DNA from 4 places in the Mesorhizobium sp. BHscii genome. Region 4 is predicted to be linked to each of the others. Evidence: predicted binding sites of a transcription regulator. Region 4 holds the regulator's gene; each other region holds the start of a gene.
The links. The regulator PhoB, encoded in region 4, activates phosphate uptake and scavenging genes when phosphate is short. The targets are predictions, from matches to a motif close to TGTCATNNANCTGTCAT.
Positions count from the first base shown of each region.

Region 1 (3,403 bases), on a different contig from region 4:
CGGCGACCACATCGTGGCGGCGCGCGCGCTGTTCGGCTCCTGCCGCTGGGTGGTCGAGACGCTGGCGCCGAAATACGGCATCGAGGCGACGCTGGTCGATGGCACCGAAATCGCCAATTGGGAAAAGGCGGTCAGGCCCAACACGAAGCTGTTCTTCCTTGAAAGCCCGACCAATCCGACGCTGGAAGTCGTCGACATCGCAGCCGTCGCCTCGCTTGCCGATTCGATCGGCGCGCGGCTGATCGTCGACAATGTCTTTGCCACGCCCTTGCAGCAGAAGCCGTTGCAGCTCGGCGCCCATATCGTCGTCTATTCGGCGACCAAGCACATCGACGGCCAGGGGCGCTGCCTCGGCGGCGTCATCCTGTCGGACAAGAAATGGATCGACGAGAACCTGCACGATTATTTCCGCCACACCGGTCCCAGTCTGTCGCCGTTCAACGCCTGGACGCTGCTGAAGGGCCTGGAAACGCTGCCGCTGCGTGTGCGCCAGCAGACGGAAAGTGCCGGCCGGATCGCGGACTTCCTCGCCGAGCGGCCGGAAATCGCCCGCGTCATCTATCCCGGCCGCGCCGATCACCCGCAAGCGGCGGTCGTCAAGAAGCAGATGTCGGGCGGCTCGACGCTGATCTGCCTCGACGTCAAGGGCGGCAAGCAGGCGGCCTTCGCCTTCCAGAACGCGCTCGATATCGTGCTGATCTCTAACAATCTCGGTGACGCCAAGAGCCTGATCACCCATCCGGCGACGACGACGCACAAGAATCTGAGCGACGAGGCGCGCGCCGAACTCGGCATCGGGCCAGGCACGCTCAGGCTGTCCGTCGGCCTGGAGGACACCGACGACCTGCTCGAAGACATCGAGCAGGCCCTGAAAGCCGCCAGATAGTGCACTGGGCGGTGTCGCTCGAATCGTCAAAATCAGGCGCGGTCAGGCGCCCGACGGGGTCTCTTCCAATTCCGCAACGGCGCTGGTGTGGATCGTCATCGTGTTGCCACGCCAGTCGACGGCGCCGCTGAGCCAGCCACGCGCCCAGACAATCGGCAGGATGCAATCGCGCGCCATCATCGCCGGGATCATGCGCAGCGACAGGTGCCAGCCCTTGGCCGAGGCGAGAGCGCATTCCGGGAGGTAGGCGACTACCAGCACAGCGATGGCGGTTGCCGACAGGCTGAAGCCGGCGCCTGCTGCCGCAACCAACGCAAGCACCAGCGGCGGCGCCGCTCCGATCAGGATCTCGGGCGCGAAGAACAGTGGGAAGGTGACGCGACGCAGGCGTGCCCAGCGGGCCTGGCGCGACCAGATTTCGCCGAGCGTGCGAAAACCGAGCGGCTGCTCAAAGGGCGAGGCCACGAGATTGACGCGCAGTCCAAGCCCGTTGACCAGCTTGGTCGCGGCCGCATCCTCGGCGATCTCGGCGGCAAGCGCACGGATGCCGCCATTGGCGTCGAGCATGGGCTTGTCCCACAACATGCTCTTGCCTTGGGCAAAGCCAAGGCCTATCGCCTCGCCGGTATATTGCCAGCGCGCCTGCAGCGTGTTGAGGAAGGCGCATTCGACCTCAGCCCAGAACCCGTCCGGCCGCGAACCGATCGGCGTCGAGCAGACAAGACCGGTGTCCGGCCGCCATGCCGCCATCAGATGCTGGACATAGTCCCTCGGCATCAGGACGTTGGAATCGGCAAGGATGACCCAGCGGTGGCGCGCGGCCTCCCAGCCCTTCACGCAATTGTTGAGTTTCGGATTGCCGCTGATTCGGTCGTCGCCGACGAGCAGCTGGGCCGGCACGGCCGGAAAGCGGGCAATCGCATCGGTGATCGGCCCGACCACCGGGTCGTCGGCATGGGCGACGCAGAAGATGAGCTCATAGCGCGGCCAGTCGAGCGAGAAGGCGCGCTCGAGCGTTTCCTCGGCAAACGGCTCGACGCCGCGCGACGGCACGACGATCGACACCGGAGGCGCCTTGCCGGCTGGCGGCGCGATCCTGCCAGGCCGCTTCAGCTTCAACGAAGCGAGCAGGATGCTGGCGAGATTGACGAGAAGCAGAGCTGTGGAAAGCAAGGCGGCTGTGACTGTCAGTTCCATCGATATCTGGTCACTCCAGAAAAGCCGGCCGCATGATAGCCGTTTTCAACAGTTCGACAGAATGCTGAGTCGCCCGGCCCTGCACACCATCATTGTCATGTGTCACTTAAATGACATTGTTCTTCGGCACCTGCGCGCAAATGAGTCGGGCAACGACGGGAAGCGCCCTGTTGACCAAACTGCGGAGAGCGTCGAAAGTTCCGTCTGCATATTGTGGAGTAGTCTATGTACAGCGCCGTTACGCGCAACATCGAAGTACAGGTCAGGCCGTTCTATCTGGAAGATCGCTCCGACCCGTCGGAGAACCGCTATGTCTGGGGCTACCAGGTGACCATCGACAACCAGTCGGATGAATTCGTACAACTTCTGTCACGCTATTGGCACATCACCGACGGCACCGGCCGGGTCGAGGAAGTGCGCGGCGCCGGCGTTGTCGGCGACCAGCCCGAACTTAACCCCGGCGACAGTTATCAATATACGTCTGGCTGCCCGCTCTCGACGCCGTCCGGCATCATGGTCGGCCACTATACGATGCGCAACAAGCGAGGCGAGACATTCGACGTCGCCATCCCCGCCTTTTCGCTCGACCTGCCGGGCACGCGGCGCACCGTCAACTGACCAGCTAGACCTGATCCATCCCGATAGAATCGGGATGGGCTCTAACTCTTAGACCAGGACCTTTTCCGAACCGAAGGTCAGCGAAGCAAAAAACGCTTTCCACTTTTCGATGCGCGGACCTTCGGTCGGGATCATGGTCTACTGCGCCGCAGCAAACTCCGCCGGATCGAAGTCATATTGCTTCGAGCAGAATTCGCAGGCGACATGAATGCCGCCATCCTCGGTGCTGTCCCTGATCTCGTCGGCTGAGAAACCTTCGAGTATGCCGCGGATCTTCTCCCTGGAGCATGAGCACTCGTCGGCTACCGGTACGCCGCCGAAGACGCGGACGCCGTGCTCGTGGAACAGCCGGTAAAGCAACCGCTCGGCGCCGATCGTCGGGTCGATCAGTTCCGTCGGCTCGATGGTGCCAAGCAATGCCAGCAGTTCCTGCCAGGAATTGTCGGCCGGATCATGGATCTCATCGCGCGGATCGCCGTCGCCGCCTGGAAGGTCGGGCACGCGCATGCGTTCCGCCGATTGCGGCAGGAATTGCGCAAGGATGCCACCGGCACGCCATTGCTCGCGGGCACCGCCGACACCGGGCGTCAACAGCTTGGCCACCGAGAGTCTGAGGTCGGTCGGGATCTGTTCCGACTGGCGAAAATAGGTGCGCGCGGCCTCCTCCAGTGTCTCGCCGTCGAGCTGGACGATGCCCTGATA
Region 1 is NZ_JBSPKW010000004.1:206,710-210,112, forward strand. Features, by position in the region: gene ACWTU7_RS08280 (O-succinylhomoserine sulfhydrylase) at 1-886, shown strand, start outside; gene ACWTU7_RS08285 (ceramide glucosyltransferase) at 929-2,083, opposite strand; gene apaG (Co2+/Mg2+ efflux protein ApaG) at 2,309-2,701, shown strand; gene ACWTU7_RS08295 (Hsp33 family molecular chaperone) at 2,840-3,403, opposite strand, start outside.
Region 1: the regulator PhoB is predicted to act here: its motif matches at 2,183-2,199, upstream of ACWTU7_RS08285 (ceramide glucosyltransferase).

Region 2 (3,403 bases), on a different contig from region 4:
TCGACAAGGCCGAAGAACTGCAGGCCGGCCGAGGGTGGCAGGTTCTGCCCCTGCTCGGCGGTTGGCGCCTTGATGAATTTCAGCTCCGGGCCGAAGGTCATGTCGAAATCATTGGGTCCATAGGTGCCGGCGTGAAGCGGACCCGAAACGAACTCCCAGAACGGATTGAAGTCCTGAAACTGCGCCTTATCAGGATTGTAGTAGTGCGCCGCCGTGTAGTGCACGTCAGCTGTAAGCCAGACGGTGTTGGTGATGCCAGCATTCCTAATATAGCGAAGGAGGTCGGCAATCTCCAGCTCGCGGCCTTTAACCGGACCATTGTCGCCATTGCTGATGGCCTCGGCGCCGGCCTTCCTGGTGGCGTCGTTCCAGACGACGAGACCGAGCGGCATGTCGGCGGCGATGATTTTCCAGGTCGCGTTGGAGTTTGCCAGTTCGCGCTTCAGCCATTTCATCTGCTGTTCGCCGAGGATGCGCGATTGCGGCGTCACCGTATCCTGCATGCCAGGACCATTGGAGCCGCGATAGGAACGCATGTCGAGGAAGAACACGTCGAGCAGCGGCCCGTAGGCGATCTTGCGATAGACGCGGCCCGGTTCCGACGGCTCGTAGCGGATCGTCGTCATCTCGTGGAAGGCGCGTGCCGCGCGTGCCGCCAGCACATGGATGTTTTTTTCCGAATAGCGGTCGTCGGCGCTCAGGTCCTTCGAATCCGACCAGTTGTTCACCACCTCGTGGTCGTCCCACTGGTAAAAGGTCGGGCAGATGGCGTTGAGCCCCAACACGTTCCTGTCCATCATGTTGTATTTCCACTGACCCCGGTACTCGTCCAGCGTCTCGGCAACCTTGCGCTTTTCGTCGATGAGGACGTTGTTCTTCCACTTGCTGCCGCCGGGCAGGTCGACCTCGTCCTTCATCGGGCCGTCGGCATAGATGGTGTCGCCGGAATGCAGGAAGAAGTCGGGCGTATGCTTGCCGATCGTGGCATAGGTCTTCATGCCGGTGGCGTCGATGCCCCAGCCCTGGCCGGCGGTATCGCCCGACCAGGCGAAGCGAATGTCGCGCTTCGAGGCCGGCGCCGTGCGGAAGCGGCCGACGATCGGCTCGGAGACGGCGTTGATGTCGGCGAGATCGGCCGCGATCATGCGGTAGAAGATGTCCTGGTCGGAGGCGAGATCGGTGAGCAGCCGCTTTACCGTGTAATCGCTGGCCGGCGACGTATCGAGCGGCGCAAGACGGGCGGCGTTGGCGAAATTTTCCGTCGACGACACTTCGAACATGACGCGCGAAGGGCGGTCGGTGCGAGTCCACACCACGCCGCTGGTTGCGTCGACATCGCCCGACTGGATGCCATGGGTGAAGGCGGGCCGCTGATTGGCGCGCGAATAATAGGGAAGCGCGAGGCCCGATACGCCGACGAGGCCGGCGGCGCTCACGGACGTGACGAAGGCGCGCCGGGTCATCGAAATCTTGTTCATGGCTGTCTCCTGGATGGCGTTGAACGTCGCCGCCAAGGTCCAGCCTCAATGTTTCAGGCACATCTCGAAACCATGAAGGTTTCGTTACAACCAACAGACTGGCGAATCTCTCTCTTGAGGGTCTCTTGAGGGGGAGATGTCGCCAGAGGCGACAGAGGGGGGGCGCTCGCGTGGAGCGCCGACCACCTGCGCCTGCGATAAGGCGCCGAGTCCGGTCGGACCGACCCCCTCTGGCCGCTTCGCGGCCATCTCCCCCTCAAGGGGGAGATTAGCGCTCAGCCGTCACAACTCAAGCCGCCTGCGGTTCCGGCTCGAAGGCTGGACGGCTGGTGTTGATCAACAGCGAGATGCAGGCTGCGGCTATCGCCGTCATGCCGGCTATGAGGAAGGCAAGCTCGTAATTGCCCTGCAATTCACGCATGGTGCCGCCGAAGAAGGCGGCAGCCGCAGCGCCCACCTGATGGCCCGCGACGATCCAGCCGAAGACGATCGGCCCGCTGCGGTCGCCGAACGCCTCGTTCGACAGCCTGAGCGTCGGCGGCACGGTGGCGATCCAGTCCAACCCGTAGAGCACGGCGAAGATGATAAGACTGGTCGACGAGAAGCCGGAATAAGGCAGATAGATCAGCGACAGGCCGCGGATGCCATAATAGACGCCGAGCAGCTTGCGCGGGTCGAAGCGGTCGGTGAGCCAACCCGACAGCGTCGTGCCGATCAGATCGAAGATGCCCATCAGCGACAGCAGGCCGGCGGCTTGCACCTGACCGATACCCATGTCGCCGCAAAACGCGATCAGGTGCGTGCCGACCAGTCCGTTGGTGGTGAAGCCGCAGATGAAGAAGGTGGCGAACAGATACCAGAACACGCGGGTGCCGGCGGCACGGCGCAGCGTGCTGAGTGTGTGCGTGAGAAAATTGCCCTGCGAGGCCGGCGGAACCGGCGGCACGTCGTCGGCGTCAGCGCCGTAGCGCACCATGCCGATCGAAGCCGGACGCTCCGGCACCAGCAGCCAGACCAGCGGCACGAGGCAGGCAGTGGCGACCGCAATGGCGATGGCGACAGGCTTCCAGCCGCCCGACTGGGCGAGCGCCGCGAGCAGCGGCAGGAACACCAGCAGGCCGGTGGCGGCGGAGGCCGACATCAGTCCCATCATCAGGCCGCGATTGGTCTTGAACCAGCGGTTGACGATGGTGGCGCCGAGCACCGTGGCGACCGCGCCGGAACCGACGCCGGAGAATACGCCCCAGGTGAGAAGCAGGTGCCACGGCTCGGTCATCAACAGGCTGAGCGCCGTCGAGCCCGACATCAACACCAGCGACGCCAGCAGCGTACGGCGCAGTCCGATCCGTTCCATCAGTGCCGCGGCAAACGGCCCGGTCAGGCCGTAGAGGAAGATGCCGATGGCCGCGGCGAGCGAAACGACATCGCGCCGCCAGCCGAAACTCTCCTCCAGCGGCAGCATCATGACGGCCGGCGCCGACCGCAGGCCCGCCGCGATCAGGAGACAGAGGAAAATGACGGCGACCACGACGAAAGCGTAGCGCTGGCCAAACGGACGGGATTGAGCTATCATGTTACTGACCGGTACGTTGCAATTGCAGCGAGGTATACGTACCGATCGGTAACATTGTCAAGCAGGCAACGGCACATCCTAGATGAAAAGCATTGAACCAAGGATCAAAGCGGATGAATTGGCACAGCCCCGCGCCGGCGAAAAAATCCTTCGCGTTGCCCGCGACCTGTTCTACCGGCAAGGCATCAGGGCGATCGGCGTCGACGAGATCGTGCGGCGTGCCGGCGTCACCAAGCCCAGCCTCTATCGCAGCTTTCCCTCCAAGGACGAATTGGCCGCGTCCTATCTCCGGCAATACGACCTCGAGTTCTGGGCCCGCTTCGACGAGGCGGTGGCTGCCCATCCCGGCGAT
Region 2 is NZ_JBSPKW010000016.1:128,086-131,488, forward strand. Features, by position in the region: gene ACWTU7_RS21640 (alkaline phosphatase D family protein) at 1-1,478, opposite strand, end outside; gene ACWTU7_RS21645 (MFS transporter) at 1,768-3,051, opposite strand; gene ACWTU7_RS21650 (TetR/AcrR family transcriptional regulator) at 3,134-3,403, shown strand, end outside.
Region 2: the regulator PhoB is predicted to act here: its motif matches at 1,551-1,567, upstream of ACWTU7_RS21640 (alkaline phosphatase D family protein).

Region 3 (3,403 bases), on a different contig from region 4:
GATCGGCCTCGACCTTCTGGCCGAGCGCCTTGACCTCGTCGCGATTGGAAAGGTTCGCCGGGAACAGCTTGACCCGGTCGCCGAGTTCGGCCGCCAGCGTCTCCAGCTTTTCGACGCGGGTGCCGTGCAGGCCGACGATGGCGCCCTGCGCATGCAGCACCCTGGCGATCGCCTCGCCGATGCCTCCCGATGCGCCTGTGACGAGGGCCTTGCGGCCGGTCAATTCGAACATGTCTTGTCTCCTGATCTAAGAGAGAACACCCTCCACGGGCGGGGTCGAATCTCGATTGGTTATGCGAGCGCCGCCAGCGCTGCGTCGACATCCGCCGGCGTGCCGACGGCGCCGGTGGCCATATCGCGGTTGATGCGCCGCGCCAGTCCCGACAGCACCTTGCCGGCGCCCACCTCGTAAAGCGTCGCAATGCCATTCGCGCCGAACCATTCCACCGTTTCGCGCCAGCGCACGCGGCCGGTCACCTGTTCGACCAGACGGCGGGCGATTGCGTCCGGATCGCTGGACGGAGTGACCGACACGTTGGAGACCACGGGCACGAACGGCGCGTTCTTCGTGACTTCGGCCAATGCTTCGCGCATGACCTCGGCCGCCGGTGCCATCAGCGCCGAATGGAAGGGCGCCGAGACCTGCAGCATCAGCGCCCGCTTGGCGCCCTTTTCCATGCACAGTCTCGCCGCCAGTTCGACCGCCGCGCTGGCACCGGAGATCACCAGTTGGCCACCGCCATTGTCGTTGGCGATCTGGCAAACTGAACCTTTGGCCGCTTCAGCGCAGGCGTCTTCGACATCGGCCTGTTCCAGCCCGATGATCGCCGCCATGGCGCCTTCACCGGCCGGCACAGCCGCCTGCATGGCATTGCCGCGGATACGCAAGAGCCGGGCCGCATCGGCCACCGAAACGAAACCGGCGGCGGCAAGTGCCGAATATTCGCCGAGCGAGTGGCCGGCGACATAGGCGACCTTGTCCCTCAGCGAGAGGCCGCGCGATTCCAGCGCCCGGATCGCGGCGAGCGACACAGCCATCAGCGCCGGCTGGGCATTGGCGGTCAGCGTCAGCCTCTCTTCCGGCCCTTCCCAGATCAGCTTCGACAGGTTTTCGCCAAGCGCCTCGTCGACCTCTTCGAAGATATTCCGCGATTCCGGAAAGGCGTCCGCGAGGTCCTTGCCCATGCCGACAGCCTGGCTGCCCTGTCCCGGAAAGGTGAATGCGACGGCCATGTGTGGCTCCCAAGCGGCTGATTTTTCCTGCCTGTGACGCAAGGCGGGCGGGCAAGTCAAGTCCGCTGGCAGCCCGACGCGGGTCGCTCCGGCTCGGTACCGCTGGCCGAGTACCTGTTCCAAAAGGCTTTTTTTCGATCACTCATGATGAAAATCGCTCACGATTCGTTTGCTGGCTCTTCTTATTTCAGCCACAGGCGTTAGCTTTTCGTGACATATCGATGACAGCTCAATGACACTTTTGTGTATGGTCGGGGGAGTTGTAAGGTGGCAAGGACTAGGAAAGGCGTTGGCAAAGCCGCGCCACAGTTTCTGGAAGGCGATCCGGCCACCGGCTATCTGCCGGGCCGGAAATGGCCTGTTATCCGCTATGGCCTCGTCAGCCTTCTCGCCGCCACCATCCTGGTTTTTGCGATCGAACTGATCGTGCGCGGCGACTTTGCCGGCACCGTCGCTTTCTTCCTGCAGCCCTTCAAGCCGGGCTGGACCACCATCATCATCTTCGCGCTCATCCTGATCGGCCTCGACGCCGTGCTCGGCCGCAGCCACCAGAGCCTGATGATCGTCGCGCCGCTGACGCTGGCGCTGGCCTTTGTCGGCCATCAGAAATCGCTCTATCTCGGCGATCCGCTCTATCCGACCGATTTCCTCTATTCACGCCAGATCGTGGCGCTGATGCCGCTGCTGGTGCGCGAACGTCCGGGAACCGCCATCGCTCTGGCGATCGGAATCGTTGGCAGCCTGTCGCTGCTCGTTTATGGCTGGCGGCTCTGGCGCCGCCGGGTACCGGCGCTCAGCCGCAAGGGTCGCCTGGCCCGGCTGACGCTGACCGTGCCGTTGCTCGCCTTCTTCGTCTCGATCATGGATTACGCGACCTTCTCGTGGACGCGGGACCGGCTGCAGATCATCCCGATCATGTGGGACCAGAAGGAAAACTACGCCTCCAATGGCTTCGCGCTCGCCTTCGCGCTCAACGTACCGATGGCGCATGTCTCGGCGCCTGCCGGCTACTCCGACAAGTCGATTGCAGCGATCGACAGGCCTGACGTGACGGCCTCGGTGCCGGCCGAGAAGCCCGACATCATCATCGTCATGAGCGAATCCTTCTGGGATCCGACCGAACTGCCCGGCGTCAACATCACGCCCGATCCGATTCCCACTGTGCGGGCGCTGCGCTCGGGCTACATGTTCTCACCCGAATTCGGCGGCATGACCGCCAATGTCGAATTCGAGGCGCTGACCGGCTTTTCCAACGCCTTCCTGCCGGCCGGCAGCATCCCCTACCAGCAATATGTCCGCGCGCCGGTGCCGTCGATGGCGACGTTCCTGAAGAGCCAGGGCTATGAGACGCGCGCCATCCATCCGGGCACGAGCTGGTTCTGGAACCGCACGCCGGTCTATGCGGATTTCGGCTTCGACGACTTCAAGTCGGAAGAAAATATGCCATATCTCGAAAAGCGCGGCCCGCTGGCCTCGGACGCGGCGATGACCGACGAGATCATCCGCGAGGCCGATGCCACCGACGATCCGCTCTTCTTCTTCGCCGTCAGCCTGCAGAATCACGGACCCTACGAGCCGAATCGCTACTACAATCCGACCCACAAGGTGCAGGCGCCGACCAGCCAGTGGGCAAAGGATTCACTGCTGAGCTTCACCGAGGGTGCATCCGACGCCGATAAGAGCCTCGAGCGCCTTGTCGAATGGGCGAAGAACCGCCAACGGCCGACAGTCATCGCCTTCTTCGGCGACCATCTGCCGCCGCTCGGCCCGGTCTATGTCGAGACCGGCTTCCTTAAAGATAATGTCGCGCCGCGCAAAGAGCCGCCTGACCAGATGCTGCTGCATCACCAGACGCCGCTGGTCGTATGGTCGAACCGCACTGGGCCGGCCGCGGACATGGGCGCGGTAAGTCCGGCTTTCCTGCCCTACCATATCCTGACCACGGCCGGGATCAGCCATCCCTATTACACCGGCTTCCTCGGCCAGATGCGCGAGCGCTACAGCGTCGTCGATCGTAATTTGTTGATGACGCCGACGGGCGAGGGCACGCCCGACTGGGCGCGACAGAAGAAGATCGATCCGGCCATTCGCGATTTCCGTCTGCTGCAATACGACATGATGTTCGGCAAGCGCCATGCGGCGCCCGATTTCTTCCCGGAAACGGTGAACA
Region 3 is NZ_JBSPKW010000001.1:52,350-55,752, forward strand. Features, by position in the region: gene fabG (3-oxoacyl-[acyl-carrier-protein] reductase) at 1-232, opposite strand, end outside; gene fabD (ACP S-malonyltransferase) at 292-1,233, opposite strand; gene ACWTU7_RS00290 (LTA synthase family protein) at 1,501-3,403, shown strand, end outside.
Region 3: the regulator PhoB is predicted to act here: its motif matches at 1,455-1,471, upstream of ACWTU7_RS00290 (LTA synthase family protein).

Region 4 (3,403 bases):
GAAGCACTGTACATGAATTCTGATGGATTTTGGTGTCCTGCCGGCTTTTTTTCGAGCCTCGGAATAAACAATGACAGGTCCTTCTGCTTCTGCCAGTATTTGTCGGCCCGACGGCTTCCGATTCATGAGCGGCCGCGCCAAGGAGGAAGCGAAACAATGTCGGTTGGGATCCGCCATGACGATTTGCGCCGGCGCAACCGGGCGATGGTTATTTCGGCCGTTCGCCGCGCAGGCCAGCCGTCGCGGACCGAGATCGCCGCAACCACCGGCCTCAGCCATTCGACCATATCGGCGATCTCTTCCGACCTGATCCAGGAAGGCATCCTGGCCGAGAGCAAGGCGAGTGAGACCGTTTCGCTGAAACGTGGCAGGCCGCAGGTTGGCCTCAGCCTCAATCCGGAAGCCGCTGCGGTATTGGCCGTCGTATTGTCGCTGAATTTCCTGTCGGTCGCTGTCATCGACTATGCCGGACAAGTGGTCGCCGAGGAACAGCGCCGGCTGGACACGCTGACCATGTCGCGCGACGAGCTGATCGACGAATGTGTCGCCATCGTCCGGCGCCGGCTCGAAGACCCCGACCTCGAGGTCCAAAGCGTCGCCCGCATCGCGCTGGCGATCCAGGGTATTACCGATTCCCATGCGCGCGCCATGTTGTGGTCGCCGATCACGCCGCAGACGAACATCGCCTTCGCCGACATTCTGGAACGCGAGTTCGGCATCCCGGCCATCATGGAGAACGACTGCAACATGATGGCCGTGGCGCTGCGCTGGCGCGACCCGGATCGCTACCGCGACGATTTCATCGCCATCCTGCTCTCGCATGGCATCGGTATGGGGCTGGTGCTGAAGGGCGAACTGTTCACCGGCACCCATTCCTCAGGCGGCGAATTCGGCCACATGATTCATCGGCCGGGCGGCGCGCTTTGCCGCTGCGGGCGGCGCGGTTGCGTCGAGGCTTATGCCGGCAACTACGCTATCTGGCGCAACGCAAGGCGATTGAGCGAGAACGCCGAGCCGGTCGCCGATGTCAGCGACGCCGAGATGCGGGCACTGGCGGCCCGGGCGCGCGAGACGGACGGACCGGAGCGCGAAGCCTACCGCAAGGCCGGCGAGGCGCTCGGCTTCGGGCTCGGCAGCCTGTTCGCGCTGATCGATCCGGCGCCGGTCGCCATGGTCGGTGCCAGCGCTGCCGCCTTCGACCTGATCGAGCCGGCCCTGCGCGAGGCCATCGCCCAGACCGCCGGCGGCCAGCATTCAGGTTCGATTTCCTTCGACACCGAGCCGAACGAACTGCCGCTGATCCGAGAAGGCTGCGCCATGCGGGCGCTGAGCTTCATCGACCAGGAGATCTTCGCGCCGAGCATCCAGGCACGAGCCGGCTCGGTCGGAAAGAACGTGGCTTGAACTCGAAGGCAGGGCTCCCCGGCGACTTGGGGTGGTGTTGAGATTCAGGTCAGGCCGAGTCGAGAGTGGGTTCCGAGAACCGGAGCGGAGCGTACTTTTTGGTACGTGAGCACCGGAAGCGCAGGAAGCCGGCGTTCGCAGGCCGGCATCACCTGAATATCAGCACATCCCTAGTCTTCCCTGATCGCATAGCCCGCGCCGCGGATGGTGCGGATGACATCGGGCATGCGGCCGTTGTTGACTGCCTTGCGCAACCGGCCGACATGGACGTCCACCGTGCGCTCGTCGATGTAGATCGTCTCGCCCCAGACATTGTCGAGCAACTGGCTGCGCGAGAAGACCCGACCCGGGTGCCGCATCATGAATTCGAGCAGCCGGAATTCGGTCGGTCCGAGCCGGATCTCACTCTTCTTGCGATAGACCCTGTGCGATTCGCGATCGAGCATGATGTCGCCGACCTTCAGCACGCTGGACAGTACTTCCGGCTTGGCGCGGCGCAGCAGCGCCTTGACCCTGGCCATGAATTCCGGTGTCGAGAACGGCTTGACCAGATAGTCGTCGGCTCCGGTGGAAAGGCCGCGAACCCGGTCACTCTCCTCGCCGCGCGCGGTCAGCATGATGATCGGCAGCCGCTCGGTTTCGGGACGCACCCGAAGGCGCCGGCAAAGCTCGATGCCCGAAACCGCCGGCACCATCCAGTCGAGCACCAGAAGATCGGGCACATTTTCCTGCAGCCGGATTTCGGCCTCGTCGCCGCGCGTCACCACCTCGACCTGATAGCCTTCGGATTCCAGATTGTAGCGGAGGAGGACGCCCAGCGGCTCTTCATCCTCCACCACCATGATGCGCGGCGCGATCATCGGCCGGTCACTCCTGTCATGTCGCCGGCGCCGACATCGTCGTTTCGTCGAGCTTCGGGCGATCCGCCGGCAATTGCTGCCCGGTCACGACAAAGTAGGCGTTTTCGGCGATGTTGGTGACATGATCGCCGATGCGTTCGAGATTCTTGGCGCAAAACAGAAGATGCGTGCAGGCGGTGATGTTGCGCGGATCCTCCATCATGTAGGTCAGGAGTTCGCGGAAAACCGCCGTGTACTTCACGTCGATCTTCTGGTCGTCGGCGCGCAGCTCTTTCAACGCGCCGGCATTGCGCGACACATAGTGCTCGACCACCCCGCGGAGCTGCACAAGAACGAGATCCGCCATCGCGTCGATACCGTGCGACAGATTACGCGGCGTGGCGCTCTGCCCGACTGCGCTGACCCGCTTGGCTATGTTTTTGGCCAAATCGCCGATGCGCTCGAGATCGCCGGCCATGCGGATTGCGCCAACCACGGCGCGCAGATCTTGCGCCATCGGCTGCCGCTTGGCGATCAGCGTGATCGCGCTATCGTCGAGTTCGCGCTGCCGCGCATCCATGATGGCGTCGTCCGAGACGACACGCTGCGCCATCGCATTGTCTGACGCAAGCAACGCGCGGATCGAGGCTGCGACCATCGCGGCGGCGAGCTCGTCCATGTCGCGGATCAGCCTGTCGATGTGCTCCAGTTCCTCGTCGAAAGATGCGACGGTGTGTTCACCCATGATCCTGTCCTCGTGTTCGAAATTCGCCGCCGGACCGCTCAGCCGAACCGGCCGGTGATGTAGTCCTGGGTGCGCTTGTCGTCGGGATTGGTGAACATCTTGTCGGTTGCGCCCTCCTCGACCAGGTAGCCGAGATGGAACATCGCCGTGCGTTGCGACACGCGGGCTGCCTGCTGCATCGAGTGGGTGACGATGACGATCGTGTAGTTCTGGCGCAGTTCGTCGATCAGTTCCTCGACGCGGGCGGTGGCGATCGGATCCAGCGCCGAACAGGGCTCGTCCATCAGAATCACTTCCGGCGACACGGCGATGGCGCGCGCGATGCACAGGCGCTGCTGCTGTCCGCCGGAGAGACCGGTGCCCGCCTCGAGCAGGCGATCCTTGACCTCGTTGAACAGACCGGCTTTCTTCAGGC
Region 4 is NZ_JBSPKW010000006.1:93,018-96,420, forward strand. Features, by position in the region: gene ACWTU7_RS11325 (ROK family protein) at 157-1,404, shown strand; gene phoB (phosphate regulon transcriptional regulator PhoB) at 1,575-2,264, opposite strand; gene phoU (phosphate signaling complex protein PhoU) at 2,281-2,988, opposite strand; gene pstB (phosphate ABC transporter ATP-binding protein PstB) at 3,027-3,403, opposite strand, start outside.